Regions from separate parts of the Rapidithrix thailandica genome, predicted to be linked through region 2. Evidence: riboswitches for the same ligand, from Rfam matches in the RefSeq annotation. Region 2 holds a riboswitch; each other region holds the start of a gene.
The links. A riboswitch is a leader RNA that binds a small molecule or an ion and turns the genes downstream of it on or off. The one in region 2 is predicted to bind cobalamin.

Region 1 (10,090 bases), on a different contig from region 2:
CTTCCAGTAAATACCGGTCTTTATAACTATAATTTAACCGACCAAAAATGGATTGTAAGGACCCTTCCACTGACTCTCCATTAGTACTTTGGTTTTCATCATCCCCCACAAATAGTTCAGGCAATGCACTGGAAATATAATCCCTGCGCAAAGCGCTGAAAAAGGTTCCAAAAAATTCAGATTGTTCGGCACCTATCAAACCTTTTACATAGTGATCCCCAAAAGTATTTTCATACTGCAAGCGAGCATTCAACAAAATCACAGGACCGGGCCAGTTTGTTCCATTCGGAGGAGGGCCTTGTATAAACGTATTTTTAAGAGTTGGTTTGGTAGTGGGGCTGACCCTCTCGATATATTCACCATCGATCAGTTCATAAAATGTATTTGATGGTGTACTCCAAAGTTTTTCATATCCCCACCTTTTATTAAATGCTGCACTTCCGGATACTTTCAATCCTTCTATAAAAGGAATATTATACTCTCCGGATAAAGTCCCTTCGAAGATATAATTCTCTTTTTGAGAAAACCCGCTTTGCTCTATCGAAAACAATGGGTTTTCACCATTCCGTCCCGGAGCAATCAATCCATTAGAATAATAAGCCGGAAATGTGGGAGGGGTTCTTAATAATTGGCTAAAAATAGTCCCCGTGGATGCTCCCGGTGCATTTCTACGTTCAAACCTACCATTTAAATCTAACTTGATGGTAAAGTCATCGTTAAGGGTTGCATCAATATTGGAGCGGACATTGTATCTTTTAAAATTGGTTTTATCAAAGAGTCCATCCTGATCCAAATATCCCATAGAGACAAAGAATCTCGCTTTTTCTCCCCCTCCATTAACCGTAATATTATGTTTGGTTTGTATTGCTTTACGCTTCATACCTATATCCAACCAATCGGTATTGGGTAAACGATCGGGATCAGAACCGTCCTTTATCTTTTGTAATTCTTCATCGGTATAGGCAGGATTTTTATCGGCATTGGTTCTGGCTTCGTTTAACAAGGTAGCATAATCATAAGCCCCTAAAAACTCAGGCAAACGAGTAGGCATTTGAAAACCCACCTGACCATTGTATGAAACCGTTGTTTTACCGGCCTTACCACGTTTTGTAGTAACCAAAATTACTCCGTTGGCAGCCCGTACGCCATAAATAGCGGCCGCCGATGCGTCTTTTAAAATTGAAATGCTTTCAACTTCATTTGGGTCTATTTGAGAAAAGGGACGTTGTACCCCATCTACCAACACTAAAGGTTGATTCGCACCAAAAGTTGATTGTCCTCGAATTAAAAGATCTGCTCCGTCTTCGCCTGGCTCACCGCTTCTTTGGGTAGCAATCAACCCGGGTAAGCGGCCGGCCAAGGAGTTACTCAAATTGGCGGTGGGGCTTTGTTTTAAGGTTTTATTGTCAATTGTAGCGACTGCTCCGGTCACATTTGCCCGCTTTTGTTCTCCATAGCCCACCACAACTACTTCTTCCAATTGAGACACGTCCTGTAACATCGTTATCTTAAACTCTGTTCGCTCTCCAACTTCAATCTCTTGGGTTTGGTAACCGATATAACTCAATACCAAAACGGCATTTTGTGGCAAGTTAAGTTTGAACTCGCCATCGATATTGGTCGTCGTCCCGGTTGTTGTTCCCTTTACGACAATACTGACGCCCGGCAAAGGCTCCCCGTCTTCGCCTTTCACCAGCCCTTTGATCACTTGATCCTGCCAAATGACTTCCTCTACCGACTCCCCGTTCAGGCGTTTATTGACAAATATATTGTTATTCACCCGCTTGAAATTTACATGGGCGTTGCGGGATATATCGCGTAAAATCTGCGCTAACGACTCATTCTGAGCCACTAGCGTGATCTTATGCTCTTTGTTAAGTATACTACGGTAATAAGAGAAGTTAAAATCGGTCTTCCGCTCTATTTCCCGCAGTGCTCTGGCTAAATCAACATCTTTAAAGTTGACTGTAAGATACACTTTTTCTATGCTCACTTTCTGGCTGGAAGCATCGTGTGCTACCAGCAGGCCACAAAGCCAGCATTGTATCAAAATTCCCAGAAAAGATAATTTTGACATTTTCACAAGTTTCCTAAGTAAATACTGTGTCATAAGGTGTAGTTAGTTTTAATGACTGAAAAATGGTGATTATTGAATCACTAGAATAGACTAGCAGTATAGGAGGATTGAGGGTGGTTTTCCCACCGGCCATATAGAAAGTAAGATCTTAACTTGAATTCATTTTCATACCTAAAAGAGTTTATTTTACTGTTTACGAACACACTGCAAGAAAAAAGAACAAACCTCTTTTTCTTGTCAGGGTTAAGTACTTCTTCTTCGATATTGGCAATGAAGAAGGCTTTTGTAAATGACTTAGTGGTTAACTAAACGAATGTTTAAAACCCACTTTCAGATTGCCAACCCTTCAAATTTTGTGGATTCTAATTCGGTTAGCAATTCTATCGCGTCCTTCACTTAGTCAATGGAGCTAAAGTAGAAATAAACATATCCGCCCATTCACAAAGCTTAGGTTTAGTTGTGTACTAAATAGAGAAAGTGATGTTAAAAGTTGAATAGTAAGGTTTTTATCATAGGCAATTTTATCGTATTTCGATTAAAATATAAGCTTCATCGCTTTATCTTTTTATGCAATATGTACTTTGTTATATCTATTGATTTGATTTCCGGATAGTCACTGTTTTCCCATCGATTTGAAAATCGAACTTGGACGCAAAACCAAAGCCCTCCAATATGGTTTTCAAGCTTTTCCCTTTAAACTCCCCGTTGAACTGATACTGTCCGGGATGATAACCTTGCACTTGAAACGAAACACCGTACCATCGACTCAAGCGTTCTAAAACTTCGTTGAAAGAGGCATTCTTAAATTTCAACACACCATCTTTCCAGCCCACTACTTCCGTATAATCAAAACCGGATTCTTTAAACTTCCCCGTATTGGCTTCATATATCAACATCGTTGAAGGCATTAGCTCCATACTTCCTGTAGACGCCCGTTCTTTTACGACAACTTTCCCTTCTACCAAGGCCACCCGCACTTCATTTTGCCCCGGATAGGCGTTGACATTAAACTCCGTACCCAACACTTTGGTCTCCACCCCGGCACTTTCCACGATAAAGGGTTTAAGGGAATCTTTGGCCACTTCAAAATAAGCCTCCCCTTCCAAAATCACCCTTCTGTTTTCTTTTACAAACTTTTTCGGAAAGCGAATTCTACTTCCGGCATTCAGCCAGATTTTGGTACCATCCGTGAGCCGGACTTCCGAACGTTGCCCTAAGGGATTTTCCTTTTCGATCCACACCAACTCTTCTTCCACTACAGTCGTTTGCCTTTGAATTTGATAATAAAAAGAAAAGCCAACGCCTAATAACAGCAGTATAGCTGCAGCTACTCTCCACCAATTACTTGTAGTAAGCCACTGGCCTTGTGGTTGTGTAGCAGTATCAATTTGATTCCAAACCTTCTTTTTCGATTCTTCTCTAGGAGAAGATACCTCTTCAAACTTCAATACCTCTAACAGTTGCACAGCTTCCTTCAATTCTTCTTGGTATTCGGGATGTTCTTCTTGCCACCGTTTCCAATACTGCTCTAATTCCGCATCCTGAGCTGTGCCTCGCAACTTCACCCATCGTTGAAAATCTTCGTTCAGAAGCAAATCCGTCACTGTATTTTCGTTTTTTTTCATTTTTCTTGGTTCGTCAATCGCAAGGTTCTTTATTAATATAGAGGCAAGACAGGTTCGATTTCCATCATTATTTTTTACTTTTTTTATAAAAAATCCCAAAATAAAAATCAACTATTTCATTATCAATTATTTACAACTCATTTTTTTCATAAAGAATAGGCAGGTTTCTTTCTGACCGAAAAAAGTAAGCCCTCCATATCTTTAGTGCATGTTACAATAAAAGCTTTTTCAGAAGATTTCTTTATGGGTAAAAACTCAGTACCAATAAGAAAGAAAGGCAAAATACAGAGAGCAAATTAAGGAGAATTGCTGGCGAAGTGCTTCCATGGCACGGGCAAACAAGTTATAGGTAGACTTCATCTCCAAAGCCATCACATCAGCTATCTCCTGATAACTTAGCCCTGCATAAAATTTAAGATAAATAATTTCTTTTTGTCTTTTACTCAATGATTGCAATGCCTGTTCCAAGCGTTGACTTCGTTCAGATTCGGTTTGCTCGTTGATCAACGTCTCTTCGATGGACAAACTAATGGAAAAGTTCAGGTTATCATTAAGCTCCATAAAATTCAGAGGATTGCCTTTTTGTTGGGTCAGGTTCCTGATCAGTTTTCTGCGCAGTGCTTTAAACAAATAAAACCGGATGGAAGAAACCTCTCCTAACCGCTTCCGGCTTTTCCACAGTTCTACAAAAAGCTCCTGAATGCCATCTTCGATAAAGTTGATGTCCGGAGTAATTTTATGCCCATACTCAAATAAACTATCAAAGTAGTTGTCATAAATATATGCGTAAGCAGACCTATTCCCCTTCTGGAACTCTTTCCAAAGCTGTTTATCAGTAATATGATCAAATACCTCGGCCTTCATTTACAGATCAAAGACTGCGTTCAATTTTGTTTATTTGGTTTCAGCAAAATACTACTTTTCGAATACAATGACATCCTTCAAAAAGTACAAGAGCATGGAAGTAGTGCTACCACAGATTGGAAAAATAGACAAATTATTTCAAATTTATGTTCAATTTTCCGGATTCACAATCCACCTGTTACAGAAGTTAAATAACAACATGTAATGTTAAGTAAACTGCAAATTATCACAGCTCAACGGATTTCCAAATTTTCTATGTAATTTTCCACTGTAATTCCGGGCCCTTCGGGCAAGATACAGAGGTGCCCATTCACTCATGGTAACATGACTAATTTATTCCTTAAATAAAAACCCTAACTTATGTGCATTCGAACTATTTTCTTTTCTTGTGTTTTATCTCTTACTATCTGTGTAGGTACACAAGCTCAAAAAAGAGTAAAAATAATGACTTATAACATCTACCATGGCGAAACGATGAAAGGCGACTTTGACTTGGATTATCTTGCCGAAACCATCGAACAACATCAACCTGACTTGGTGGCCATGCAAGAAGTGGATTTTAAAACCCAAAGGGCCAAAGGTATGGACCTGGTAACAGAATTAGGCTACCGGTTAAAAATGCAAGGTGTATTTGGAAAAGCAATGAGTTTTGACGGAGGAGAATACGGAGAAGGAGTGTTATCTAAATTTTCTTTTGCCAAAACCCAGAACTTTGCTTTAAGCTGTTCTGAAGGAAAGGAGCCCCGGGCAGCCCTCGCCGTATGGATACAATTGCCTGCCGGTGACACGATTTGCTTTGTAGGCACTCACCTTGACCACACAAAAGACCCCGCGGACCGGATTACGCAAGCCAAAGAGCTAAACCAACTGTTTGCCAACCCTCAATACCCTACGGTGTTAGCCGGAGATTTAAATGCTTCCCCAGACAGCAAACCCATTAAAACCTTAAAAAAACAATGGAAACTGACAAGTGGTAAAAATCCGGAACCCACGTATTCAGTCGAAAACCCCCGGGTCAAAATTGATTATATCATGACGCACAAAAACCACAAATGGAAAGTAATCGAAACGCAGGTTATTAAAGACAAAATTGCCTCTGACCACTGTGGCTATGTAGTAACCTTAGAATTAGAGGATTGAGGGATGAATGGGTTGAAGGATAGAAGAGTTGAGGGATTGGGGGGAATATAAAGATATTTAACAAAAACGTCTCCTCTCTCTTTTGGGAGTAGGGAATGAGTGAGTGGTGAGTGAGTGAGATGGGGAATGAGTGAGAGGGATTTTTGAGCCCTGTCGTTATTAGTGATGATGGATTCCTTTTAACTGTAAAAAAATTTCCTACCTTTGTTGCTTCAAATGCCGTTATTGGTTTCCGCGAAAGCGGGATTAAAAAGGAACCATGTGAAAATCATGGGCTGACGCGCAACTGTAAATCCGGTTCCGGAACACTTCCGGAGTCAACACCTCTGGTCAATGAGCCACTGTCTTTCTCTCAAAGATGGGAAGGCGGCCAGATGACGGATAAGCCAGGAGACTTGCCAATTACGATATGACAATGCTTTCGCGATTTGAAGTTTTTTGTCAGGCAGTATAACCTTATTCTCTTTCCTTCACAAAGTGGCTTGTGCAAGTGCATTTTGTGCCTTCTCCATACGGAAAGCAGTTGGGGTATATCCTACCTACGCACTCAATCAAGAAAGCATACTTCTAATTATTTTTTATTTCATTTTTAAACATTCATGAAGTATGCTAAAGAACAATTTAGGTTACCCGCGTATTGGCGCTAAGCGCGAACTCAAAAAAGCTTGTGAACACTTCTGGGCAGGAAAAATCTCTGAAAAAGATTTGCTCCTTACCGCCAAAAACCTTCGAAAACTCAATTGGCTTACTCAACAGGAAGCAGGCATTGACTTAATCCCTTCCAACGACTTTTCATTCTATGACCAAGTCTTGGATATGTCATTGATGTTGGGCGCTACTCCCGAGCGTTTTGCTTCACTGGCTAACGATCCGCTTACCTTGTACTTTGCCATGGCACGTGGCTATCAACAAGACGGACTAGACCTCAAAGCTTTGGAAATGACCAAATGGTTTGATACCAACTATCACTATTTGGTGCCGGAGTTTACCGCCAACCAATCTTTTGAATTGTTTTCTACGAAAGCAGTGGATGAATTTTTAGAGAGTAAAGCTTTAGGCATTCATACCAAACCTGTATTGATTGGCCCTGTGTCGTATTTACTGTTGGGCAAAGAGAAGGAAGAGGGTTTTCACCGCTTGGATTTGCTGGACCGTCTTTTACCGGTTTACAAAGAATTACTGACCCGTTTGAGTGAGCAAGGAGCCACTTGGGTACAATTGGATGAGCCTTACCTGACGGCTCATTTGGACCCCAGCACCAAATTCGCCTATCAGAAGGCATATAAAACTCTCCGGGATGCGTTTCCGGAGTTAAAGATTTTACTGGCTAGCTACTTTGCCGAATTAGACGACCCGGAATTTACCGCACAACTTCCGGTATGCGCCATACACCTCGACTTAGTCAGAGCTCCACAACAGTTGGAGGCCGTCCTTCATCACCTTCCAAAAGAAACTTCCCTTTCTTTAGGAGTGATCGATGGAAGAAATATATGGAAGCCCGATTATCAAAAAGTACAAGCGATTGTCAATAAAGTGTTGAAGAAAATTGATGAACAACGCATCCTATTGGCACCCTCTTGCTCGCTGTTGCATGTCCCTTATGATCTGGATGCCGAAGAAGCCTTGTCTCCTAAGCTCAAACAATGGCTCTCTTTTGCCAAGCAAAAACTTCATGAGCTGAACGACTTACACCGTATTCTCACTCAAAACGATACTACTTCGCTACAGCAAAATCAAAAATGTATTGAGGACCGGGCCAGGTCCGTACTGATTCACCGTAGCAAAGTAAAAGAACGGGTTAGTAAATTGACAGAGAAAGACAGCCAACGGGAGAGTGCTTTTGACCGAAGACAAGCTCTTCAAAAAGAAGCCTTGCAATTGCCTTTGTTTTCCACAACTACTATTGGTTCATTCCCCCAAACGCCTGAAATCCGGAAACTAAGAGCTCAGTTTAAAAAACAACAGCTTTCGGAAAGTCAATACGAAGAGAAACTTCAGCAACTCACCCAAGAGTTGATCTCCTGGCAAGAAGAGGCCGGACTGGATGTATTGGTGCATGGCGAATACGAGCGAAACGATATGGTCGAATACTTTGGCGAACAGTTGGAGGGCTTTGCTTTTACTCAATACGGCTGGGTGCAAAGCTATGGGTCCCGTTGTGTAAAACCACCTGTGTTGTTTGGAGATGTGGAAAGAACCGCTCCTATGACAGTGAAATGGAGCACGTTTGCCCAATCGCTCACCAACAAACCTGTAAAAGGAATGCTCACCGGACCTGTTACTATTTTACAATGGTCTTTTGTCCGGGATGATCAGCCCCGGGAAACCACAGCGACACAAATAGCATTGGCTATCCGCGATGAAGTGAGGGACTTGGAACAAGCCGGAATCCGTGTAATCCAAATAGATGAGCCTGCTTTTAGAGAGGGCTTGCCCTTGCGCAAAGAGCACTGGCGCCATTACCTCGATTGGGCCGTAAAAGTGTTCAAGGTGGCTTCCAGCGGAGTAGAAGACCAGACTCAAATCCATACCCATATGTGCTATTCCGAATTTAACGATGTGATGGAAGACATTGCAGCCATGGATGCCGATGTGATTACCATCGAAACATCCCGTTCGCAAATGGAATTACTGGATGCTTTTTCAGACTTTCACTACCCGAATGAGATAGGTCCCGGGGTTTACGATATCCACTCACCAAGGGTCCCTACGGTGGAGGAAATGGTAGAATTATTGGAAAAAGCCCAACAAAAACTTCCTGCGGAAAATTTATGGGTCAACCCGGATTGCGGTTTAAAAACCCGTAAATGGCCTGAAACGCAACAAGCGTTGACCAATATGGTATTAGCGGCTAAAATTATGAGAAAAGCCCCTCAGGAAAATCGTCAATCCTTGCAAAACCAAGAAGTCAATTAGTGCATAGTGCTTGACATCTGACTCTCTGCCTGGCCATTTGCTTTGGCTGGGTGGAGCGTTTTCCCATTCTTTTCTTTCCAATGCAGATTTACCTTTTCGGTATTATACCTTTATAGTGGCCTCACTATCTTCAAGACTTTTTAACAAACCACCGATTGCTATGGAGCCTTATCAAAAATCGTTAAAAGGAAAATTAAAACCCCTGATATGTTGGGATATTTATCACGCTCATTTTCAAAAACAACATCTGTTACAACAAGACTTAGAGCAAATCCTCAACTTAGTGCAACAACACCAATGGCAAACGGCTTTGAACTTCAGAAAACTGCTTCAAGAAGAATATACATTAGTGGTAACCAATCCTCAAAAAGAAATTACTTGGGTCAGCTCCGGCTTTATTGATATGACGGGCTATGCTCCTTCCTATGCCTTGAACAAAAAGCCGGGTTTTCTACAAGGTCCGGATACAGATTCAAAAATGGTAAAAATGATTTCTGCAAAACTCGCACAAAAGGAAAAGGTCAGTGGAAAATTGATCAATTACAGAAAGGGAGGCATCCCGTATCTCTGTGGCTTGGAGATCCATCCTCTTTTCACTTCCCGTCAGCAATTTTCGCATTTCATTGCGCTTGAAAAAGAAATAGTATAAGTAAGGAGGACCGAACAAAGAGGAAGAAAAGCCAAAAAGTGAATTTTTCTGTAATTTTACCATCTCATTAAATCTTACAGTATTATCTTATGAAAAAACTTTTCCTTGCTTGCTTTACACTGATTGCATTACTTTCATGTGCTCCTCAAAAAAACTTTGGTAAAAAAGTAAAGAAAAAATACCCCCTAACCTATCAAGGTATTGAAAAGTGGGCTTACCGCCAACACCCTCAGGATACCAAAGCCCGGACACAAAGTATTCATCAACAAAGTGAAGCTTTTTGGCATATTGCGGAGATCTTACAAAACCAACCGGAGGAGAAAACCGAAAAAATGTTGAAAGTTGCCATGTACCGTTGGAATTGGCTGGAGGGGGATCCTATTTATGAAAATGATCAACCGGTAGACTGGTTTATGGTATGGGAGGAGTATTTACAGAAAACAAGATAAAATCCGTATTTCCATAAAATTAAAAACCTTCCAGGTTTTGAAAACCTGGAAGGTTTACTATTCCAATCAGCTTGGGATACTCTTTCTTATTTCAAACTTCCTACATAAAATTGCAAGCGCAACTCTTGCCCAAAGTCATAGGGAAACTCCACCAGTATTTCCCCGTCTGTAGAAAGCAAGGCCACCCGCCCGTTTCGCCCGATCATTTCCGGGTTGCTGTTCCGGTACCACCAGTGGCGCACCATTCCGTCCTCCGCCTGGTCTGTCAGACGAAATTCGTAGCAACCTTCTTCTAACTCAATCACATCGTCATATACTTGTTCATCTTCCAAGATAGAACGTTCAAAGTATACTTCTCCCCTCTCATTAC
Region 2 (10,090 bases):
AGTTAAAAAGAAGTGAAATTGAAGAAAGAAGAAGTCAGTAATAAGCCATGTGTAAGCTCCGTCCGGCAAATCAAGCACTTTCTATTACTCACTTTCTTCTTAAATTAAGTTATTGAATACTGTTACCAGTCGGAGCTGTCTGCAAAACTGATTTGAGCCGGAAAGCTTCCCACTCCGGAGTATTTGGTGCGTGTACCGGCTGTTCCGTCTACTACAAACAAGGCATTGGTCTGATACTCAGCATATCCTTTGATGGTAGTGATATATACCTCGTTACTGATGGGGTCCAGGCCAATGGTGCCATAACTGATTCCCGCTTCATCATCGTCCCAATTGGCCATGTCGAACAGGAGTGAAGAAGAAACCGTTTCTCCATAATTTACTTTGTATACTTTCTGAGGAGTACCCCAGGCCATATTCGGTTGAATAAAGAAGGCATTTTCGGAGTGGCTGACTTGAACGCCTACAGGAACAAACCCGGAAGAAAGGCTGATATCCTGGGGCATTTCAATTTGTTGAAGAATGCTGAAATCCACGGCGGACAATTGTACCATCTTAGAAGGGCTGCCACTGACTGCCACCCATATGTGCCCGTATTTGTCTAAGGTTACCGTACCGATATTTTCTTCAAATACTTTTTGGTCTTCCAGTACATCGGTACTGGTATTCGTGATGTATAAAGTCTTTCCGCTGTAGGTAATCAATTTGTCATTGACAATATACATTTGATCCTTGGCTGCACTCACACCTTCTACCGTACCACTAAGGGTATGTTCGGCAAAGTTGACGATATGCACTCCGTTGTTATCCCGGATGTATCCTTTTTGCTCATCCACAACAGCAATATGTGTGGGCCAGCTTAAGGATACTTGGGTTTCTGTCACGGAGTCAACGGCTACTAAAGTCCCGGCATCGGCTACGGTAATATAGTTAGGGCCGTTTTGAGAAATGAAATAGGCCTTGTCAGCATAAAAACCAATTGATTGAGTAACGTTGCCAAGAGTTCTTCCGGGGTTTACTTGCCGGTAAGCATTGGTAATTAAGGCTCCGTCTTGGGGAAGGAAAGAAACGGTTCCCATCTCATTCGACATGTTTCCTTCATTGACAATAAAAGCACCGTCTGTAAAAAGGAAGCGGGCTTCAACCTTGAGGGTTAATTCATACGTTGAACTCCGGGTAGCGTTACTAGCCGTAAATGTAAGGGTATGTGTACCGGGTTTGGCAAATATCTTTTCAAAGGTCATCCCTTCTGCTACAGGCTCTCCATTAAGTGCCCATTGGTAGTCATCCAGATAACGGTCTTGCAATTCCGCAGTAAGTGAGAGTTGCTCTCCGGCAAAAATTTCCCCGCTTACACCAAACCCGTTGACTTTGACACCGTTGACAATTTCAATTTTGGTGGAAACGGTTTGCGTACCACTTGCACTGTTGGCTGAAAATACAATGTCATAATTACCCACTTCGTCAAATGTGTGGGTTGCATATTTTTCCTTGGAAAACTCTTCTCCATTGGCCGTCCAGGAAAAACTTTGGGCATTCAAGGCATCTCCCACAAAGTTGATTTCCTCTCCGGGGAAGAAGGCGCTACTATTTTCCGGAAGCACAATCTTGACAGACGAAGGTTGAGGCACTACATCCTCCTCTTCCTTACAACTAATGGCCAGTCCTAAGAAGACAAAGAGGCAAAGCCATTTCCAACTGCTTTTGTAAAGCTTACTCATTTTTGTTGAAATTATTAAAGTGTTAAATTTTTGAATAAGCGAAACAACTGATTACCGGAAAGGAGGGAGGTGGTTTGCAGCAAGGCAGAGTCGAGCCAGAGCCCGGGGGCTGTTGTCTCTTTTTTTCAAAGAAACAGACAAGCATCACCGGATACTTTGGATGAAAAACTGAAAAAGCCAAGTTGCTTTCTACCTTAACTCCCGAAGGTAATGGCATTGTTTCAAGTAAAAGGCAGGTCTTCTGACTTACTTCCTGTAGGTCGCCTTCTCATCTTTTTAGGATAGACAATGGCATATGGACCGACAGTGGAATGAAGCTTACAGCTGCGGGGACAGTTCCGGATTTTCACCAAGATTCCCTATTAAACCCTTTCGGGTGCCTTCGCTCTGCAAAGGTAGAGGAAGAATTCTGAAAAATAAATATAAAGGCCGATATAAAAAGACAACCCATCGCAAAGCAATGGGTCGTACCTAAAAGTTAATTGGATAAGTTCAGCGAATTAGCTGACTACTGCTTTTTTCTTTTTGGCAGCCTTCTTTTTCAGCTTGTTGATCCAGATGATCGTTCCCGTGACGGGAAGAGAAGTGGCGATCAGGCAGGAAATAAAGTACAGGATCTTACTGAATGTGCCGAAAATTTCTCCGGTATGCAAAGGCTTGATTGTAGCAACGATTTTTTCGTTAAGCGCTTTGTCTGAAAATTTATCGAGTTTTAATAAGTGTCCATTGTAGGGGTTGAATTCCGCTTTGTCGTAAGCGGATAAGGCAAAAAAGCCGGTTTGGTATTTGTAAACGACTGCTGCCGATTGGGGATCGGAGGGAAGGTAGATGTTGTAATCCCCTGTATAGGGAAGGTGCTCATCGGTCAACTGTATTAATTGAGCAACGGAGCGGGCAGGAGTGTCAGGGACTACTTGTTCTATCTGTGTAGGCTTGGCTCCCCGTCCGCCAAATACTTTGGCTCCCATGACGGAACTTAAGCCATCGCGGTACCATCCGAAAGACCAACAGAGCCCGGTAAGGCACATGACTAATAAAAGAGGAAAGGTATAAAAGCCCAAGGTATTGTGCAGGTCGTGATTTAACCTTTTCCAATTGCCATTGGTCTTTACTTTTAATCCTTGTTTGATGTTTTTTAAACGCTTGGGAAACCAAAGTACCATTCCGGTGATTAAAAGAACCGCAAAGATAATCGTACTGATTCCGACAATAATTCTCCCGGTGTTTTGCTCCATCAACAACCAACGGTGCAAACGGAACATGGTCATAAAAAACTCGCTGGCCGGTCCTTTGGAAGTGCCTTTTATTTCAGCCGTATAAGGATCGACATAATAGGCAGTGCCTCTACGGTCTTTGGGGGACTTTTTGATGGTAATGCGATAAGGTCTGTGTGGGTCCCGGGGAATACTGATAGCACTAGCCGTACCCCCGGTTTCTTCCTGCACCTTGGAAAGCAAGGCTTCTGCCAGCATAGGGGCTGTATTTTTAGGGGCTTCTACCCGGTATTTTTCAGGTTCCAGCATTTCCTCTACTTCTGCATGGAAAGTATAAAGTGTACCACTCAAGCAAACAATGAACAGAACGATACCACTGGCAATCCCCAGCCATAGGTGGATGTCATTAAAGAACTTACGCAGAGAATACTTTTTTTTCATAGTGTATGAACGGATATTATCATGAGGGTTAGTTTTATTTTGTCTTAAAAACTGTAAAAAACACCTCCGGAAACCAAAGCTGTTTTTGAATCAAGCCACGGAATGACCGGATCGGATGGCCATCCCATGACTATACTAAAGAAAAGTTTTAAAAACGGTAATTCACCATTGCGGCAAAGCTGCGTGGGTCCGTTTGGTTGATGTACCGGGTACGGTAGGCATTGTATCCGATTTCATCAAAAATATTATTAAAGAGTACTCTCATGTTTAACTGAGGCGTGATATTATAAGAAACTTGTGCATTCACCAAGGTATAGGCTTCTACATTGAATGGCTTTTGGCCGGGGACAATCCCATCGTGAGTTACTACACGGGCCCAGTCGTTGATAGGACGCTCACCGGTGTAATAGGCTCCCAATCCAAGGGACAAGCCTTTCAAAGGCCCTTGGTCAAATAAGTAATTGGCCCAGGCATTGGCAGTGTGCTTAGGCGTATTCAAGGGAGCAGAGTTATAATAGTAGGCTTCGTGTTCTTTGTATTTCGCATCGGTATAGGCATATCCGGCAATGACCTCCAGGTTGTCCAAGAGACGCCCGGTGATTTCTACTTCCACTCCCTTGCGTTCGTCATTTCCGCCTTTTTGATAATATCCGGTTTCTACCCAGTTATCATCGTATACAGGCATGTTCATGTTCTTGTTGTTGATTTTGTACAAAGTCAGGTTAAAGCGCAAGCGGTCTTTCAACCAACTGGATTTAATCCCCGCTTCGAATTGGTCCCAACGTTCGTTGCCCAATTCTTCACCGTCTTTTCCTTGGAGAGTAGCATTGCGAGGGTTGGAACTGTTGGTATAACTACCAAAAATATTCAGATTTTTCACCGGATAAATCATAACGCCTACATGAGGGTTCCAGGCTGAGCTATGGTCCACTCCGCTGTTATCACTTCGTTGGGTTTGTGTAGAGCTGTAACGGATCCCTCCGAATACTTTCAATTGTTCTACGATGGTAATTACATCTTGAGCTACCAAACCAAAGGACTTGGAACTACTGGTAATGGGATCTCCGTCTTCTACACTATTACCTTGAGGTAAGGTATGGTTTACCGGTTGCAATACATCAATGGTATCGATTAATGAAGAAGCACTTCGTGTTTCCAAATCCAAAGTACGGTAGTCAAAGCCAACTTGGAACGTATGTTTTAGGAAACCGGATTCCACTTCCTGGCCAATTAAGTCAACTTGCAATACACTGTTGTTGTCTTTCCGGTAAGAGTTGCTTAAACTTCTATAGCGCTGGCTTTTGCTTTTTAACATATCCATGCCCCGGCCCCCTTGAGAAAGGCTGGCACTCATATCCTCCAATAGTAAATTGGACATATAATAAGCAGCTTTTAAAGAAAGTTGGCTATTGAGTCTTCTTTCGAAGCGGGCTGCATAAGTTGCGTTTTTCGTGATGGCTTTGTCTGACTTATACCCTAAGAACTGGCTATGAGGCATATCGTAGATGGCGTTTTTATCATTTTCTGCCAGGTTGACTGTTCCCGGGTCCGGGGTGCGATTATCGTCCAAGTAATCCATTTCCAAGGTAATCGTGGTTTTGGAATCAGGGCGCCAAGCCAACGAAGGGTTTACATAGATCTTTTCATTGGAAACAAATGCCCGGTAGCTGTCAGAGCGCTCATAGGCTCCGTTAATCCGGAATGCCACGGTTTTCTTTTTGTCCATCGGGCCGTATACGTCAAAAGTCGGGCGTACTTGTCCCCAGCTTCCTACACGAAGGGAAACATTTCCTCCTTGACGGAATTTTGGCGTTTTGGTCACAATGTTGATGACCCCACCCGGGCTACCCAAATCACCGGCAATCCCTTGAGTAATGGCAGCCGACCCTTTCATGACTTGCATACTTTCCACTCCGGACATGTCCGTAAGGATCCCAACACCCCGGAAATCAGAGTGCACCCGCACACCGTTTTTCAGAATGGGAATTCCGCGGAAGCCTCTGGCTGACATACTCTCTCTACGGTTCCCATAAGTGGCAAAGGTGTACACACCCGGTACGTTTTTGGTCGCGTCTGAAATGGTCAAGTTGCCTTGTAATTCAATCAAACGGTTGGAAATGACCGAAATACTTTGGATCTGGTCCCGGGGTTGTAGTGGCAGACGCGTCATTGCATCCAACTTGTCCGGTTGCTTATCCGGTACTCCGAAAACTTCTACTTCCGAAAGCATTTCGCTGTTGGCTTTCAAGGTGAAGTTTGCGTTGGTAATTTCTCCTGCTTTGATGGTAACTTCCTGTACTTGAGCTTCAAAGCCTACCATAGAAGCGACTACTTCGTACTTACCTGCGGGAATGTTCTGCAAGGTAAAATCTCCTGTGACATCCGAAGAAGTTCCGAGGCGTTTTCCTTTCAATACGATATTGGCTGAGGGAAGGGGTTGGCCGTCCTCCTGGGTGATTTTACCTTTTAATCCTCCCAAATTGCTTTGTGCCCACACCAATTGGCAGGCAAGTAAGCCTACAATTAGGAATAATACCCTTTTCATCATTTTATGATAATTATATTAATTTAGATTAAATATAAATTAGCTGAATGTGCTGGCGAAGGTAAACTTCAACTTTTAAAAAACCATAGAGTTGAGTGGAATTTTTTCTACCGTAAAAAGAATATTTTACTTTGGGAAACCGGAAGAGTAGAGCTAAATAATTGAGCCTAATCTTCTTAAGAGATGTAGGGTGAAATGATCCGCAAGTGATAAGAAAGAAGACTAACTGGCAATGCTGTGATGAGTGCGATATCCCAAAGGAGTATACCCCGTCCAACGTTTGAAAGAGCGGATAAAAACACTGGCATCCGCATAGCTCAATAGAAAAGCCACTTCGTTGATACTGAGGTTGGAGTTCTTTAAATACCGTAAAGCCAACTCTTTACGAAGGGATTCGATGAGGGTTTTAAAGTTGATTTGGTCCTGTTGAAGTTTTCGCTGAAGAGAACGCACACTGAGGCCCAAATGGGCTGCTGCCTGCTCGATGGTGGGAAACTGTGGGTTCGCCAAGTGGACAACCGTTCTCTTCACCATTTCCGCAAAACCTTCTTGTTGGGCCAAGGAGGCTAATTGCTCTTCCGCATGTTGAACAAGAATTTGCAAAAGCTTGAAATTACTGGTAATCACGGGTTCGTTTACATGTGCTTTGTCAAAGAAAATAGCCGTTTCAGGTTGGTTGAATTTTACAGGGCATTGGAGTAAACGGTGATATTCGTCTGTCGTCTCTGGCTGTGAGAAAGCAAAGGAAACGGCTAGTGGCCGGTGTTGTTGACGGGTTAGCACTTGGAATTCTCTAATGGTAAAAACCAAACTCCCTTCCGCCGTTTGTTGTACCACTGAAGGAGAATGAGTTTGCCAAAGAGCATCCGGTGTGAAGGTTAGTTTGAAGTGATTTTTTTCTTCGGTCAGTGCCAAAGGTAAAGCCCGGCAGCCCAAACCGGAAAATTCACAACAATATTCCAAGGCCTCTTTTACCGTGGAGCTGGTTTGGATAATTTGACTGATCAGGCCGGCAGCCGACAGGTTCATATATTCTCCCATATGCATCCCGAAGAAGGGGTCGTTTGTGGCTGCCAAACAAGCTTCCATTACTTTATTATAGGCTTGCATTTCTACCCTGAATGCTTCTGTATTCAATTCACTGTATGAATGACCACTCAACTGAAGGAGCTTTTGTTTACAGCTTCCTCTCTGGGCCGCAAAATGAATGATGTTTAGTAGAAACCGTCCGTTAAAAGTCATGCTTTGTATTTAAACCGGGTGAAAAGGTTTGTTGTGCCCAGCAAATTTTGTAAATCCATTGAATAAATAAAAATTCACTTCATCCCTCATCCTTCAACCCTTCATCCTTCAACCCTTGACCATGTTGGCGTCAACTGTCAATTCTTTGGCAGCCGCTGCAAATTGGATAGAGAGGTATCTGCTTAGTTTTGCTTCAGAAGTTCAATTTTAAACTTTTTCGTCAAACATGAATAAAACGATCAAAACCTCTATCAATATTCAAGCGCCTGTGGAAACCGTATGGCAGATTCTGATGGATTTCAAAAAATATCCCGAATGGAATCCTTTTATCCGATCAATTAAAGGAAACGCACGTAAAGGCGAGGTGCTTGAAAATACCTTGGTGATGGAAGGGACAAAAGCCCAAGTGTTCAGACCCCAAATCATTGCGTTGAAATCGCAGCAAGAATTCCGTTGGTTGGGGCATTTGTGGATCAAAGGTTTGTTCGATGGTGAGCATTATTTTTTATTAAAATCCATAGGTGCCGGACATACACAGTTGGTTCATGGAGAGAATTTCAGTGGATTTTTTTCAAAACCGATCTTGAAGATGATAAAATCTAAAACCCAGGCAGGCTTTGAAGCAATGAATAATGCCTTGAAAAAGCAGGCCGAAGAGATGGTCTGATACGGAGTACAAGAAAAACCAAAATAGGTTAGTTGTTTTGATGGGGTTTCGGTAATTAATCTTTTTGGATATCTTGTTTAATTGGTAAATTATTGATCTTCAGTTAAATAATGAGTTATTTAAATCTTAATAATGATACTTCTTTGTCTGCATTTCGCTTACTTCCTGATTTTTAATTCTTTTTATTTGAAATAAAAAGACCTTTTTATCTTTTATTAATCAAAAAACTTTTTACATTTGTCCTGAACACAACCTGATAATACTATGAAAGTATCTGTAAATGAAACCTTGGGAGCCATGGTAAGCCGTAATTACCAAGCAGCGGATGTATTTGAAAAATATCATTTGGACTTTTGTTGTCGTGGAGGCCGGACGCTGGAAGAGGCCTGTACCGATGAAGACATATTAGCTAACGTACTGGCCGCTCTTCAAGAGTTACCGGACAGTAACAGGACTGAGTCCGCAAATGTAAACGTTGCCGATTGGCCTCCGGATTTGTTGGTTGACTATATCGAAAAAAAACACCATCGCTATGTAGAAGAAGCCATACCACTCTTAAAAGGGTATCTTGAAAAAATTGTCGCGGTACATGGAAGGAACCACCCGGAACTGATGGAGATTTTTCAATTATTTGAATCCTCTGCCGGGGCTTTAGCTCAACATATGAAAAAGGAAGAGTTCATTTTATTCCCTTATGTACGCAAATTGATACAGCAAAAGGGCAGGGGCGAACAATCTGGGTTTGGGTCCGTGGCCAATCCTATCCGGGTGATGATGAATGAACATAGCGATGAAGGGGAACGGTTTGAAAAAATCCGGGCATTAAGCAATGATTATACTCCGCCAAGTGATGCCTGTACTACCTACCGGGTGGCTTTTGCCAAACTAAATGAGTTTGAGAAAGATCTCCACCGGCATATACACTTGGAGAATAACATCTTGTTTCCCCAAACTGAATTATTGGAAAAGAATATGCAAAATGCCAGGGATCGTATAGTTTAGCATTTCATAAAAAGGAAAATTAACGGATGGGTGTAAAGAAGAATGAAAAGCACCTGATCTGGTAAACCATTAACTTAAAAAGGGAATGTTTTCAAAGGCATGTGAATACGGAATCAGAGCGGTAATATTTATAGTAGCCAGAACCGAACAGGGGAAACGAGCCGGGATAAAAGATATTTGCAAAGAAATTGAAGCTCCGGAGCCTTTTACTGCGAAGATTCTGCAAAACTTGAGCCGTATGGGTTTGGTGAGTTCCATGAAGGGTCCCAACGGAGGATTTTATGTAGAACCCCATCAAGCGCAATTGAAACTGATTGATGTAGTCAAAGCCATTGATGGAGACAAACTTTTTACCGGTTGCGGTTTGGGAGTCAAAGAATGCTCAGAAGACAAACCCTGTCCGATTCATCACCAGTTCAAAGCAATCCGGAATTCCCTACAAGAGATGTTAGAGAATATCTCGGTCCGGGAATTAACGGAAGATTTAAGCAATGGTTTGGTGTTTTTGAAAAAATGATTGCCATTTCTCCTAATAATCAATACCTTTATTTTTGTATGTAATTAGCTTTGTTAAAGCAGCCTCTCCTTGTTTTGAGGGAACTGTGAATGGTTTGTTTAAATAAAAGATAAAAAGATCTTTAAATAATTTTATTATGCAGTGTACTAAACCGATCGAACAACTGGAAGACATCCGGCAACTAGTAAAGGAGTTTTACGCCCGGGTCCGGCAGGATGCAATGCTCGGGCCTGTATTTAATGAACAGATTAGCGACTGGACGAAGCACCTCTCCATCATGTATCGATTCTGGCAGACGTTGTTACTGGAAGAATATACCTATAAGGGAAGCCCCTTTCTCCAACATATGCATTTGCCGGTTACCCGGAAACATTATGATCATTGGTTAGATCTATTTTGCCAAACCGTAGATGCTCTTTTTCATGGAGCGAAAGCCGAGGAAGCCAAATGGAGGGCAAGCCGGATGGCGGAAGTTTTTTGGAGTAAAACGGAATTTATGAGAGAGACGAGTTAAGTTTTGAACATCACTCAATACCGAATTGTATAGGCATATCAAACAGTGGTATACCGTTTCATTCACCAACCACAGTAAACTGTTTCTCATTATTTTTTACTTGATTATTTAATTACAAATCTATCCTTATGAAAACATATAAAACCCTATGGATAACCCTGGGCTTTGTCGTTGGGGTTTCTTTTTTGGTGTTAGGGTATTTTGGTGTGAGAATTTATCAAATGGCC
Region 3 (10,090 bases), on a different contig from region 2:
GGTTGAGACGTTTGAAGGGTTTTTAACAGGCTTTCAATATTGCTTACAGTATGGATTTGGTCATGTAGACGGATGTGCCAGGTATACACTTGGTTTTGCTTGAACACTTCTATAAGGGGCATCCCTCCTTCTGTTTGTGAATGCACCTCATAGCCTTGCCTCTCCAAAGCCCTTTGGGTCCAATATTTGCCTGTTCCGGTGCCTTTGAGTACGATTGGCGCTTTTCCTTCCGTGTGCATTTTAAAGCGTCCGCTGCGTTTATCGAAAGCAAACCCACTGCTGGAAAATGCTTTTTCAAAGGCCCCGCTAAGAACCAGGTCTTCCGGGGTTCCGCTGACCATTCCTTCTTTGGATTGCATAAGCCAAAGTTTGTCGGCCCCTTGTAACGCCAGATCCAGTTCATGCGTGGTGAGTAAAATGGCTTTGCCTGTCGTTAGAGCAAGTTTGTGTAACAAGCGCATTACTTCCACCCGGTTGGGTAAATCCAGATGGGCCGTAGGTTCATCCAGCAGAATTAGAGGAGTGTCTTGTGCCAAAGCACGGGCAATCATTACTTTTTGCCGTTCTCCGTCACTAAGCTTGTCTATGGTTTTGTCTGCAAAAGAATCCGTATGAGTGGCTAAGAGTGCACATTGGATATGTTCATGATCTTTGGGAGATAAATTCCCCCACCATCCGGTGTAGGGATACCGGCCCATTGCGACTAAGGAATAGACCGGAAGGTTGTCCGTAGGAATCCGCTCTGTGAGTACTACACTCACCATTTTGGCCATTTTGCTGGCAGAGAGTTTGTCCAAACGGGTTGCTCCTATATAGATTTTTCCTTGTAAGGGTTTGTGCAATCCGGCCAGGGTTCTTAATAAAGTCGATTTACCCACCCCATTCGGACCTAACAAGCATACCAACTCTCCTGGCATCAGTTGCTCTTGGATGACTCTGTTAAATAAGGAAAACGCCTTGCCTTTTTTAGGTTGGTAGCCAATTGCTAATTGTTCAAGAGTCGCTATGGAAGATGTAGTAGACATTGTTGTACAGGGCCTGTTTTCAATTCTTTATTGTTGAAGTTTTCTTCGTTTCATAATCACCCAAATGACGACCGGTGAACCGATCAGGGCGGTGATGGCATTCATGGGTAGGGTAATGCTACTACCGGGTACATGGGCGATGATATCACAAGCCAACATAATCGCGATACCCAGAAAACATGCCCCCGGGATAATTAACCGGTGGTCGGAACTGTTGAGTAAGGCCCGGGTAAGATGAGGGACGGCAATGCCGATAAAACCGATGGGCCCGCAAAAGCCTGTGACAGAACCTGCCAGCAAACTGACACAAAGAATCACCCAAAAACGGATTTGGCGAACGCCTAAACCCAGGCTCCGGGCGTAATTTTCTCCAAGCAAAAGCATATTTAACGGTTTGGAAGCCAGAAAGGCCAATACCAAACCCACGAGTACGGCTAAGCCTAGTACGATGAGTTGATCTCCGGTAACACCTTCTACACTGCCAAACGTCCAGAGTACATAATCTTTGATTTCTTCCGGGTTGCTGAAATATTGCCAAACAGCCACTAAGGAAATGGTGATATTTCCAACCATTAGTCCCACTATGAGTAATACGACATTGTCCCGGATGACAGAGGCGACTGCCAAAATGACGAGCATTACTAAGGAGGCTCCTGCAAAAGCAGCCCCAGCCAACAACCAGCTTTCTGTTAATCCCAAATGCTTTAGAGAATATACGGAGGCAATATTTCCCGCTCCGAGCATGACCAACGCTACTCCCAGACTGGCACCTGCCGTAATGCCCAATACCGAAGGGCCGGCCAAAGGGTTGCGAAATAAGGTTTGCATCTGCAAACCGGCTACGGACAGTGCCCCTCCGGCAAACACGGCGGTTAAGGCTTTGGGCAACCGGATTTTTAAGAGGATATTTTCCCAAATTTGGTTTTCAATATCCACTCCTCCCAATACCCGTAAAGCTTCCGTTATAGGGATTTTGACCGATCCTAACAGTAGGTCCCCGAGAAACAGGCCCAAAGACAAAACAAAAAAGCCCGTAATCCAAAGGAGTTGCCTACCTCTGGAGGAGGGTGTTTGTACGACCCTATGTTCTGTACTGATTTGCAAAAGCTAGACGGATAGAAATAAAAAATAAATTGCTAGTTTAAGCGCTCAAAATAGTGCATTTTGTGCTCTGGAAGGCGTTCCGGATGCAATATTTTGATGAAATCGGCCAAAACCAAATGAGGGTGGGTGACACCACTTTCCCAATAGTCATTTCCCTGTGTAGTGGGGTTGGTCCGTTTGGTGTTGGAATAGACTTCTTGTTGTTGATAAGCCTGGAAGTCCGTGAAGCGTTCGTCCCGGGCTTGAAGTTCGGGAAGGCTTTGTACATTGGAAGTAATGATCCACTTATCGGCTTTTACTCCTACCGGGTACACAGCCTCAAAGTCCAACTGCATACTGCCCGTAGTACTGTCTTGTTGCCAAGGGTAGTTACCCGCAGCTTCCAACAATAACCGGCTCATAAAACTTTTGCCTCCGGGCATAAACCAAGTGCCTTTATAAGGGACACCACAAATGACGGTAGGGCTTTGCGGGGTATTTTCTACCAACTTTGCCAAACGCTGGTATTCCTCTTCTACTTTTTGAAATTTTTCATTGGCCAAAGCTTCTTTGTCAAGCAAGGCTGCCATCACCTTTACCCATTCGGCTTTTCCCAAGGCGGAGGTTTCCAGCCATTCGGCATTTAATACCACAGGAATGCCTGCTTCATTGATCATGCGATAGATCTCCAGTTGTGTTTCGCTCCATGAGGTAGCGATCATCACCTCGGGTTGTTGGGCAAACAATAGCTCTTGGTTGATGGAAACAGAATTGCCAAAGCTTTGTATGTTTCCGCTTTGTAAGGCTTGAAGCAAGGTGGAATCATAAAAATATTCACCGCAGGTAACCGTGTGAATGGCATCGGTGGCCTCCAAAAAGCTGCATAGGGATGCATGGGTAGTCGATGTCAAGGCTATTTTTTCTACCGGAGTCCGGATAATGGTACTTTGCTCTTTGTTGATTCCTTCCGGAAGAGTTTCCCCTTTGGCAATGAGGTAATAAACCAACGTGTCTCCTTTGTAAAAGACCTGAAGTTTTTTGAACTTCTTATGATAGGTCAATTTAAAATTTTGAGCATGTTGTACGGTGGTAAGCGGAGTGACGGTAGCCGTGGCAGGCTCCTGAGAAACCATCGTATTTGTTTCCTCTTTGCGCTGAGAGTGGCAGGCAAAAAGTGAAACAAGCATGAAAAGGCTTGAGAAGAAGCAAAGATAGCTTTGTACAGCCTTGCTCCTTTGCAGTTGTCTTTTGTTTGTCTTCATAAGATTAAAATGCTTTTATCCCCGAAAGCTAGCAGCAATTCCTGAAGGAAAAACTCCTGAACTATATAAAAGGCAGGTCTTCTGGCTTCCCTGTTCTCGGCCGCCTTCCCATCCGGTAGGATAGTGGCTGGTATGGCCGGAAATTTTGGTCAGGTATATCTTTATTTCCTGACCTGATAGGGTTACAGCAGCGAGGACTGCACCGGATTTTCACCGGTTTCCCTTTTCATCTTCTTTGTTAGGAGAAGAACCTTCTTATGCACAAAGGTAAGAACTTTCCTAAATTGTTGCCTTTCCGTGTGTAAACTTTAGCAGTAAAAGACTTAGAACCGGAAACTCAAAGCGCTTTTGTATTTTGACTTACTAGCTACCAGAGCCCTGCCCCGTTACCTGTGTGAAAAGTAACTATGTATGTTTGGAGAAAAAACTTAACGATCGTTCGGATAGGGAAAAGCAAACGTATATCGGAGTGCTTTCGTCAGAGGGGTTATTCCTTTAAGGTTTAAACCGGAGGTTCGAATAGGTGCGAACGACAAGGCCCGGAGTAAACCTTAAAGGAAGAAAATATGATATGTTTTTAACTAAATACTTCTCTGAACAACTCAATGCTCTTTTTAACTCCTGAATCCGGTGCTTCTTTCCCTTCAAATTCCAGGGAAATATAACCGGAGTAGTTTGCCGATTTCAGCATGTTGGCGATGCGTTGATAGTCCAGGTCGAGGGTGTACCATTCCCCTTCGCCATAGTAGGTTTTCGCTTGAATGAAATTGGCTTTTTTTACTATCTTTTCCAACTTGGTATACGGGTCTTCCAAAAAATTCCCCGTATCCATCAGTAAGCCCAACCAAGGGGAATTAATCTCATTGACAATGCGCAACAGGCCTTCAGGGGTGCGGGTGAGTCCCCAGTGGTTTTCCAATGCCAGCATTACTCCGCATTCTTCGGCTTTGGGCAAGCATTTTTGAATGCTGTCAATGCACCAGTTAAAGCCATCTTCTTCGGTATACCCTTCCAATACGGGTTCCTCTCCCCGTTGGGCCATCAGGTCGTCAAAGGATTTAATGGTATTCCACCGCCCTGAGTTGAGCCGGATACAGGGAATCCCCATTTTATAAGCGAGCTCAATACAGTGCAATGTATGGTCAATGTTTTTTTGCCTGACGGCAGGGTCCGGATCTACAAAATCCTGGTGAATCGAAAGGCAGATGAGGTCAATGCCCAACGTAAAAGCTTTCCGTTTCAGCATTTGCAAATAGCTGTTTTCTTCCGAGTCCATTTGCCGGTGAAGAATATCCACGCCCTCTACTCCCAGGGCCGCGGCCTTTTCAATCACCGTTTGTACGGTGGTTTTGGGCTCGCGAAAGTGCCAGTAGGAATAAGTGGAAATGGCCAGTTTGATCCGTTGAGTTAAGGGAATGCCCGAAACGATTTCTTCCCGAGGGGTTTTCTTTTGTTCATTCGTGTTGCATGCGGCCCCGGTTAATGCCAGCCCCCCGGCGGCCAGCATGCTTTTCTTAAGGAGTTTTCTGCGGTTTAATTTGTCCATAATTGTTCTGTAGGTGTTAGACATCAGGTGTGGAATTAATCAATATCAGTTTGTAAAAAAACTCATGAGAGTTGAAAAAGCGATAGTTTAAGTTAGTAGATATATCTATCTTTCGCAATTTCCCATTCGGACTATCTTTTTTACTTAGGTGGAAGAGTGCGAATCTATGCAATCATATCCCCTCCGTTTTACTCGGGTATTCACCCGTTCACTCATTCATTGAGCAATACCCCACAACGTGATTTATTTAGTATCTTTAGGCACTTACGCATAAAGTCTTTGTAATTATGAAAATATATACCAAAACCGGAGACAAAGGAACCACCTCTTTGTACGGAGGGAAACGGGTTTCTAAAACACATCCCAGAATTGAAGCTTACGGAACACTGGACGAACTGAACGCTTACATTGGGTTAGTGCGCGATCAGGAAGTGAACCAATGCCGTAGTCAAGAATTAAAAGAAGTGCAAGACCGCTTGTTCACGATCGGAGCGCATTTAGCGGCCGACCCGGACAAAGAAAAACTCAAGGTGCCTGACCTCACCGAAGCCGATGTGGAGTATTTGGAAAGAGCAATTGATTTGATGAATTCAGGCTTGCCTGCTTTAAAGACGTTTGTATTGCCCGGGGGGCATACTTCCGTGTCGTTTTGTCATATTGCCAGGGTAGTATGCCGGAGGGCCGAACGGCTTTGTATTGCCTTGAGTGAAAGTGAAGAAATATATGATTTGGTCATCAAGTATCTGAACCGTTTGTCGGATTACCTGTTTGTATTGGCCCGGACCATGACATATGACTTAAAAGCCGAGGAGGTAGCCTGGCATCCCCGCAATAAAATTGCGCAGAAAAGGCCGGAGGAAACTGGGAATTGAGGAAAAAGGGGGGTAGCATTGATGCATGCATCTTCTTTGCAGGCTGATGAAAATCATTAATTGGAATGTAGATCGGGTAAAATACTTTGATTATCAGTTTTTTATTGTGCCGTTGTATATATTTGCATTTCTTTTTTGTGACGGATTTCCTTGGGAAATCTGTTTAGATTTTAAGAAGAATTTTTTAAATTAGATTGAGTATTTTAAACGGTCATTTTTAAGGAGGGCCTATATGAGATGAACTTTGGCAAAAAAAATGACGTATTACCTATGCAAACCAATTTTTCATACATCCATGGATGACTATTATAGTTCGGGCTTACTACAATGGATAAAACTCAAACTGATGCCTAGAAAGCATGTAAAAGCCTGGAGACAAACTATGCGTACCGTTACCTTGTTTTTCTTGATCATGTTGAGCTTAATGCTTTTCATGTTTATGATTTCATAACTCACAATTGCGAAACTTAAACACAAAGATTACAGTATAGGAAATGGTATGAGAGGCTCTGGTATTCACCAGGGCCTTTTTATTTTCCGGAGCTACATCTACTCTTTTTGCAAAATTCTCCTTAACTTCTAGTATCAGCAATCATTTACTTTTTAAGCATTTCCACCATGAAATTTACCCGAATCAAAGAAACCTGTCTCTATGTACAAGACCTGGACCGCACCCAGCATTTCTATCAGGAAGTATTAGGCTTTGACCTGATCAGCCGGGCGGAAAAACGTCATGTGTTTTTTAGAGTGGGGCATTCGGTGTTGCTTTGTTTTTTACCTGAGGCAACGAGTAGTGACAAACATTTGCCTCCCCATTATGCGCTTGGAAAAATTCACTTGGCATTTGAATGCCCGGAAAAGGATTATGAACAATGGAAAGTGAAACTGCAACAAAAAGATATTGCGATTACGCATGAACATCATTGGTGGGGAGAACAATGGTCGTTCTACTTTGAAGATCCGGACGGGCATGTGCTGGAAGTCGTAAAGCCGGGGCTTTGGGGAGACTAAGGGACAAGGAGAGAAGGGTTGAGGGAAAGAAGGTGTGAAGGAAAGAGGGAATGAGGGGGAGGGGGAGAAGGAAAGAAGGGGGATTTCTTTCCATTCCTCCGTTATGCTACTGCTTGTAATTGTTGGCGATAATGTTTGCGCCAGGTATTAATTCCTACGATACACAACAGCAAATAGATAAAGTACAATCCTGAAGTAATATAAAGCCCTTTGTAGTAGTAAATGCCGACACAAAGCACATCAACAAAAATCCATACGAACCAGGTTTCTATGCGTTTTTTTGCTAATTGCCATTGGGCGATCAAACTGAAAATCGTGGTGGTTGCATCCCAATAAGGCACGCCAGAGTCGGCATAGCGTTGTAATAGATAGCCTGTGCCGGCAGTACTGAGCACACCTAACAAGAGTAAAACCAATAATTCCCGCTTTTCCGAAAAGGTAATCGCCAATTCGCTGTGTTGTTTGCTTCCATAGAGCCAGTTATACCAACCGTATATTCCCAGGATTACATAGATAATATGCAAGACGAAATCCCCAATAAGAAATACGTTCCAAAAAACTATTACATACAAACCGACACTGACAAGTCCGGTAGGCCATGTCCAAATGTTTTCTTTGGCATTGAGGTAAACGCAAATAACACCAAACAATGCCGCCAGGGATTCTATAGAATTTTGGGTAAAATATTCGTACAGTAATTCAAACATGATTTAGTCAATTGTTTTGTTATTCAGGTAATTACAACTGTAGCGTGAGCGTACGTAATTGTTGATCCAGCTTTTGCAGATAGGTTTTTCCATAGGTGCCATCTTCCAAGTCTTTATACATCCATAGGGGCAAGTCCTTTTCAATCGCTTTGCAACCACTGCCTATGGCCATGGTTAGAGAGCCCACCGTATCCACATCACCTCCTAAATCTATACTTTTTTTCAATATTTCGGAGAGGCTGTTTCCGCTTTCCAATAAGGTAAGTACGGCTGCCACCGTATCTTCCCCGTCTACTCTGACTTCTCCCTGCCAATGGTTATTCCACCGGTAATTTTGCCAATCGGCTAAATATACATGAAGTTGGGTTTGCGGGCCTTTGTCGTACCGAAAATAATGCAACATTAAGGCAATGGCTTGAGAGGAGCGAATGCCGGTGTCCGTATGATGGGTGATGAGCGCTTGTTGCCGGGCCAGTTTCATGATTTGGGATTCGTTGCCCAGTATCCCGATGGGGTAAGCACGCATAGCGGCCCCATTCCGGCGGCTTTGAGGGTGGATGCCATCCAGAAGCTCTTGTCCGTTTTGAACCTTATCCAAGAGTTGGTAAAATTTTTCGGAATAACCTTGCCGCCGGTCGCGTTGAAAGACCTCTACAAATTTGTCTGCAATCATTTTCGGATTCCAGTTTGTGCCTTCCAACAGGAGTTCGGCAATTCCGAGGGCCATTTGTGTGTCATCCGTATATCGCTTGTGCAGAGAAGCGTATTTGGGATGAGGGATATAGGTTTCCAGGCGATTATGTAAACGGATCACTTCGCGATCGGCAAATTCAAAACCGGCCCCATATGTATCGCCTATTGCACCTTCTGTCAGCATGTTTTTGAGTGTAAGGTTTTATTATTTCACAAAGAAATAACATTAACGAGAAAAAAGCTTGTAAATAGCCTTTTAAGAGTCTTCAAAGGCGGTTTCCTGAAAAAGCTCACCAAGCTGTAAGTCAATTTACTATGCTATACTTTTTGTAAGAAGATGTGAATGCAGTAATTTCGCAACGTATTCAATTTTTGAACTAAAAATTTCAACACAAGTATGTCATTAGTAAATAAGCCGGCACCGAAATTTGTAGCTCCTGCAGTGATCAATGGAGAGGAAATCGTTTCTGATTTCTCATTAGAGCAATACTTGGGTAAGAAAGAAGTAATCTTCTTCTTCTATCCAAAAGATTTTACTTTTGTTTGCCCTACCGAGATCCTGGCTTTCCAGGAAAAATTGGCTGAATTTGAGAAGAGAAATGTTGCGGTTGTAGGGTGCTCTACCGATACTGAGGAGACTCACTTGGCTTGGTTGAATGTTCCTAAGAACCAAGGTGGTATCGAAGGTGTAACTTACCCATTGGTAGCAGACGTTTCTAAGTCAATCGCTTATAACTTTGGAGTATTAGGTGGTGACTATGATTATAATGAAGAAGGAGAGTTGGTGTTCGAAGGAGCGCCTATCGCTTTGAGAGGTACTTTCCTGATCGACAAAAACGGTATTGTAAAACACCAAGTCGTAAATGACTTCCCATTAGGTCGTAACATTGACGATGCTTTGAGAGTTGTAGATGCTTTACAACACGTAGAGAAGCATGGTGAAGTTTGTCCGGCTAACTGGGAAGAAGGAAAAGACGCAATGCAAGCAACTCGCGAAGGTGTAGCGGATTATCTGTCTAAAAACTAAGCGGTATCTCGCTTGAAAATACAAAAGAGGCTGTCCGCAAAGGGCAGCCTCTTTGTTTTATGTAGTATTGGATAATATATGTAATCTGGGTTTCTCCGGATAAGGGACATTCCGGCACAAAAACCGCTATTTTACATTCAGGGTATAGGTGACGATATAGTCTTTTCCTGATTTTAAGTGCACATCGTATTTCCCCCGCTGTTTAAAGCTATAATGCAGTTCATATAACTCATCTCCTACTTGATTTACCTCCGGTTTGACGGTACGGCTATCCTTTCCACGTTTGAGCTCCAGGGTAAGTTGGTTTACATCAGCATTTTTTGCTGTCTTTAACGTCAATACAAAAACTTCGCTTTTCTTCGCCGGTACTTGTAAAGTTGCCGGTGCTATGGGCTGAAGCTGATGGCTAAACGCATGTTTATAAACCAATGGTCCTTCTAAAAATGCTTGTAAGGTAGGCTGGGTATCGGTTAAAAGCCAGGCGCTATCCAATGGATAATGATTTCTTGCAAACAGTTCGGGAGCAGCTAAAAAGTAGCCGTCATTATAATTGCGAACAAACGACTTCTTTTGTGGGTCGATACTCCCACTTGACCAAGTAGCATCGCAGAGATACCATTTGTTGTTAAGCCTTACCGCATTCCAGGAATGGTTGGGAATACCCTGGCCACCCACATTTGCTTCAGCCGTCCGGCCATAACCATCGATGATATGGCAGTCGATACCAGCAAAATTTGCTAACTCTCTTACCAGATAGGCATATCCGGTACAAATGGTACTTTGCTCTTTCAGGAGCTTTTTAAATACCTTTGAGCGAAATTCCTCGTTCCAGGCTTTTAGTTCTGCGGGGCGATGGAGTAATTT

Region 1: linked by a shared signal. The riboswitch ahead of metE (5-methyltetrahydropteroyltriglutamate--homocysteine S-methyltransferase) and the one ahead of AAG747_RS03800 (DUF5074 domain-containing protein) in region 2 are both predicted to bind cobalamin.
Region 3: linked by a shared signal. The riboswitch ahead of AAG747_RS00435 (ABC transporter substrate-binding protein) and the one ahead of AAG747_RS03800 (DUF5074 domain-containing protein) in region 2 are both predicted to bind cobalamin.

Annotation. Positions count from the first base shown of each region.
Region 1 is NZ_JBDKWZ010000012.1:113,351-123,440, forward strand. It holds gene AAG747_RS19735 (SusC/RagA family TonB-linked outer membrane protein) at 1-2,077, opposite strand, end outside; gene AAG747_RS19740 (FecR domain-containing protein) at 2,668-3,702, opposite strand; gene AAG747_RS19745 (RNA polymerase sigma factor) at 3,958-4,566, opposite strand; gene AAG747_RS19750 (endonuclease/exonuclease/phosphatase family protein) at 5,011-5,706, shown strand; cobalamin riboswitch at 5,916-6,123, shown strand; gene metE (5-methyltetrahydropteroyltriglutamate--homocysteine S-methyltransferase) at 6,313-8,622, shown strand; gene AAG747_RS19760 (PAS domain-containing protein) at 8,783-9,271, shown strand; gene AAG747_RS19765 (hypothetical protein) at 9,361-9,720, shown strand; gene AAG747_RS19770 (peptide-N-glycosidase F-related protein) at 9,807-10,090, opposite strand, start outside.
Region 2 is NZ_JBDKWZ010000002.1:80,610-90,699, forward strand. It holds gene AAG747_RS03800 (DUF5074 domain-containing protein) at 123-1,721, opposite strand; cobalamin riboswitch at 1,936-2,120, opposite strand; gene AAG747_RS03805 (PepSY-associated TM helix domain-containing protein) at 2,222-3,376, opposite strand; gene AAG747_RS03810 (TonB-dependent siderophore receptor) at 3,525-5,924, opposite strand; gene AAG747_RS03815 (AraC family transcriptional regulator) at 6,144-7,163, opposite strand; gene AAG747_RS03820 (SRPBCC family protein) at 7,390-7,830, shown strand; gene ric (iron-sulfur cluster repair di-iron protein) at 8,095-8,832, shown strand; gene AAG747_RS03830 (RrF2 family transcriptional regulator) at 8,918-9,349, shown strand; gene AAG747_RS03835 (group III truncated hemoglobin) at 9,486-9,863, shown strand; gene AAG747_RS03840 (nitric-oxide reductase large subunit) at 9,992-10,090, shown strand, end outside.
Region 3 is NZ_JBDKWZ010000001.1:137,226-147,315, forward strand. It holds gene AAG747_RS00425 (ABC transporter ATP-binding protein) at 1-1,025, opposite strand, end outside; gene AAG747_RS00430 (iron chelate uptake ABC transporter family permease subunit) at 1,053-2,129, opposite strand; gene AAG747_RS00435 (ABC transporter substrate-binding protein) at 2,162-3,295, opposite strand; cobalamin riboswitch at 3,425-3,640, opposite strand; gene AAG747_RS00440 (sugar phosphate isomerase/epimerase family protein) at 3,948-4,916, opposite strand; gene AAG747_RS00445 (cob(I)yrinic acid a,c-diamide adenosyltransferase) at 5,204-5,788, shown strand; gene AAG747_RS00450 (VOC family protein) at 6,407-6,799, shown strand; gene pnuC (nicotinamide riboside transporter PnuC) at 6,901-7,506, opposite strand; gene AAG747_RS00460 (ADP-ribosylglycohydrolase family protein) at 7,538-8,383, opposite strand; gene AAG747_RS00465 (peroxiredoxin) at 8,597-9,226, shown strand; gene AAG747_RS00470 (transglutaminase domain-containing protein) at 9,353-10,090, opposite strand, start outside.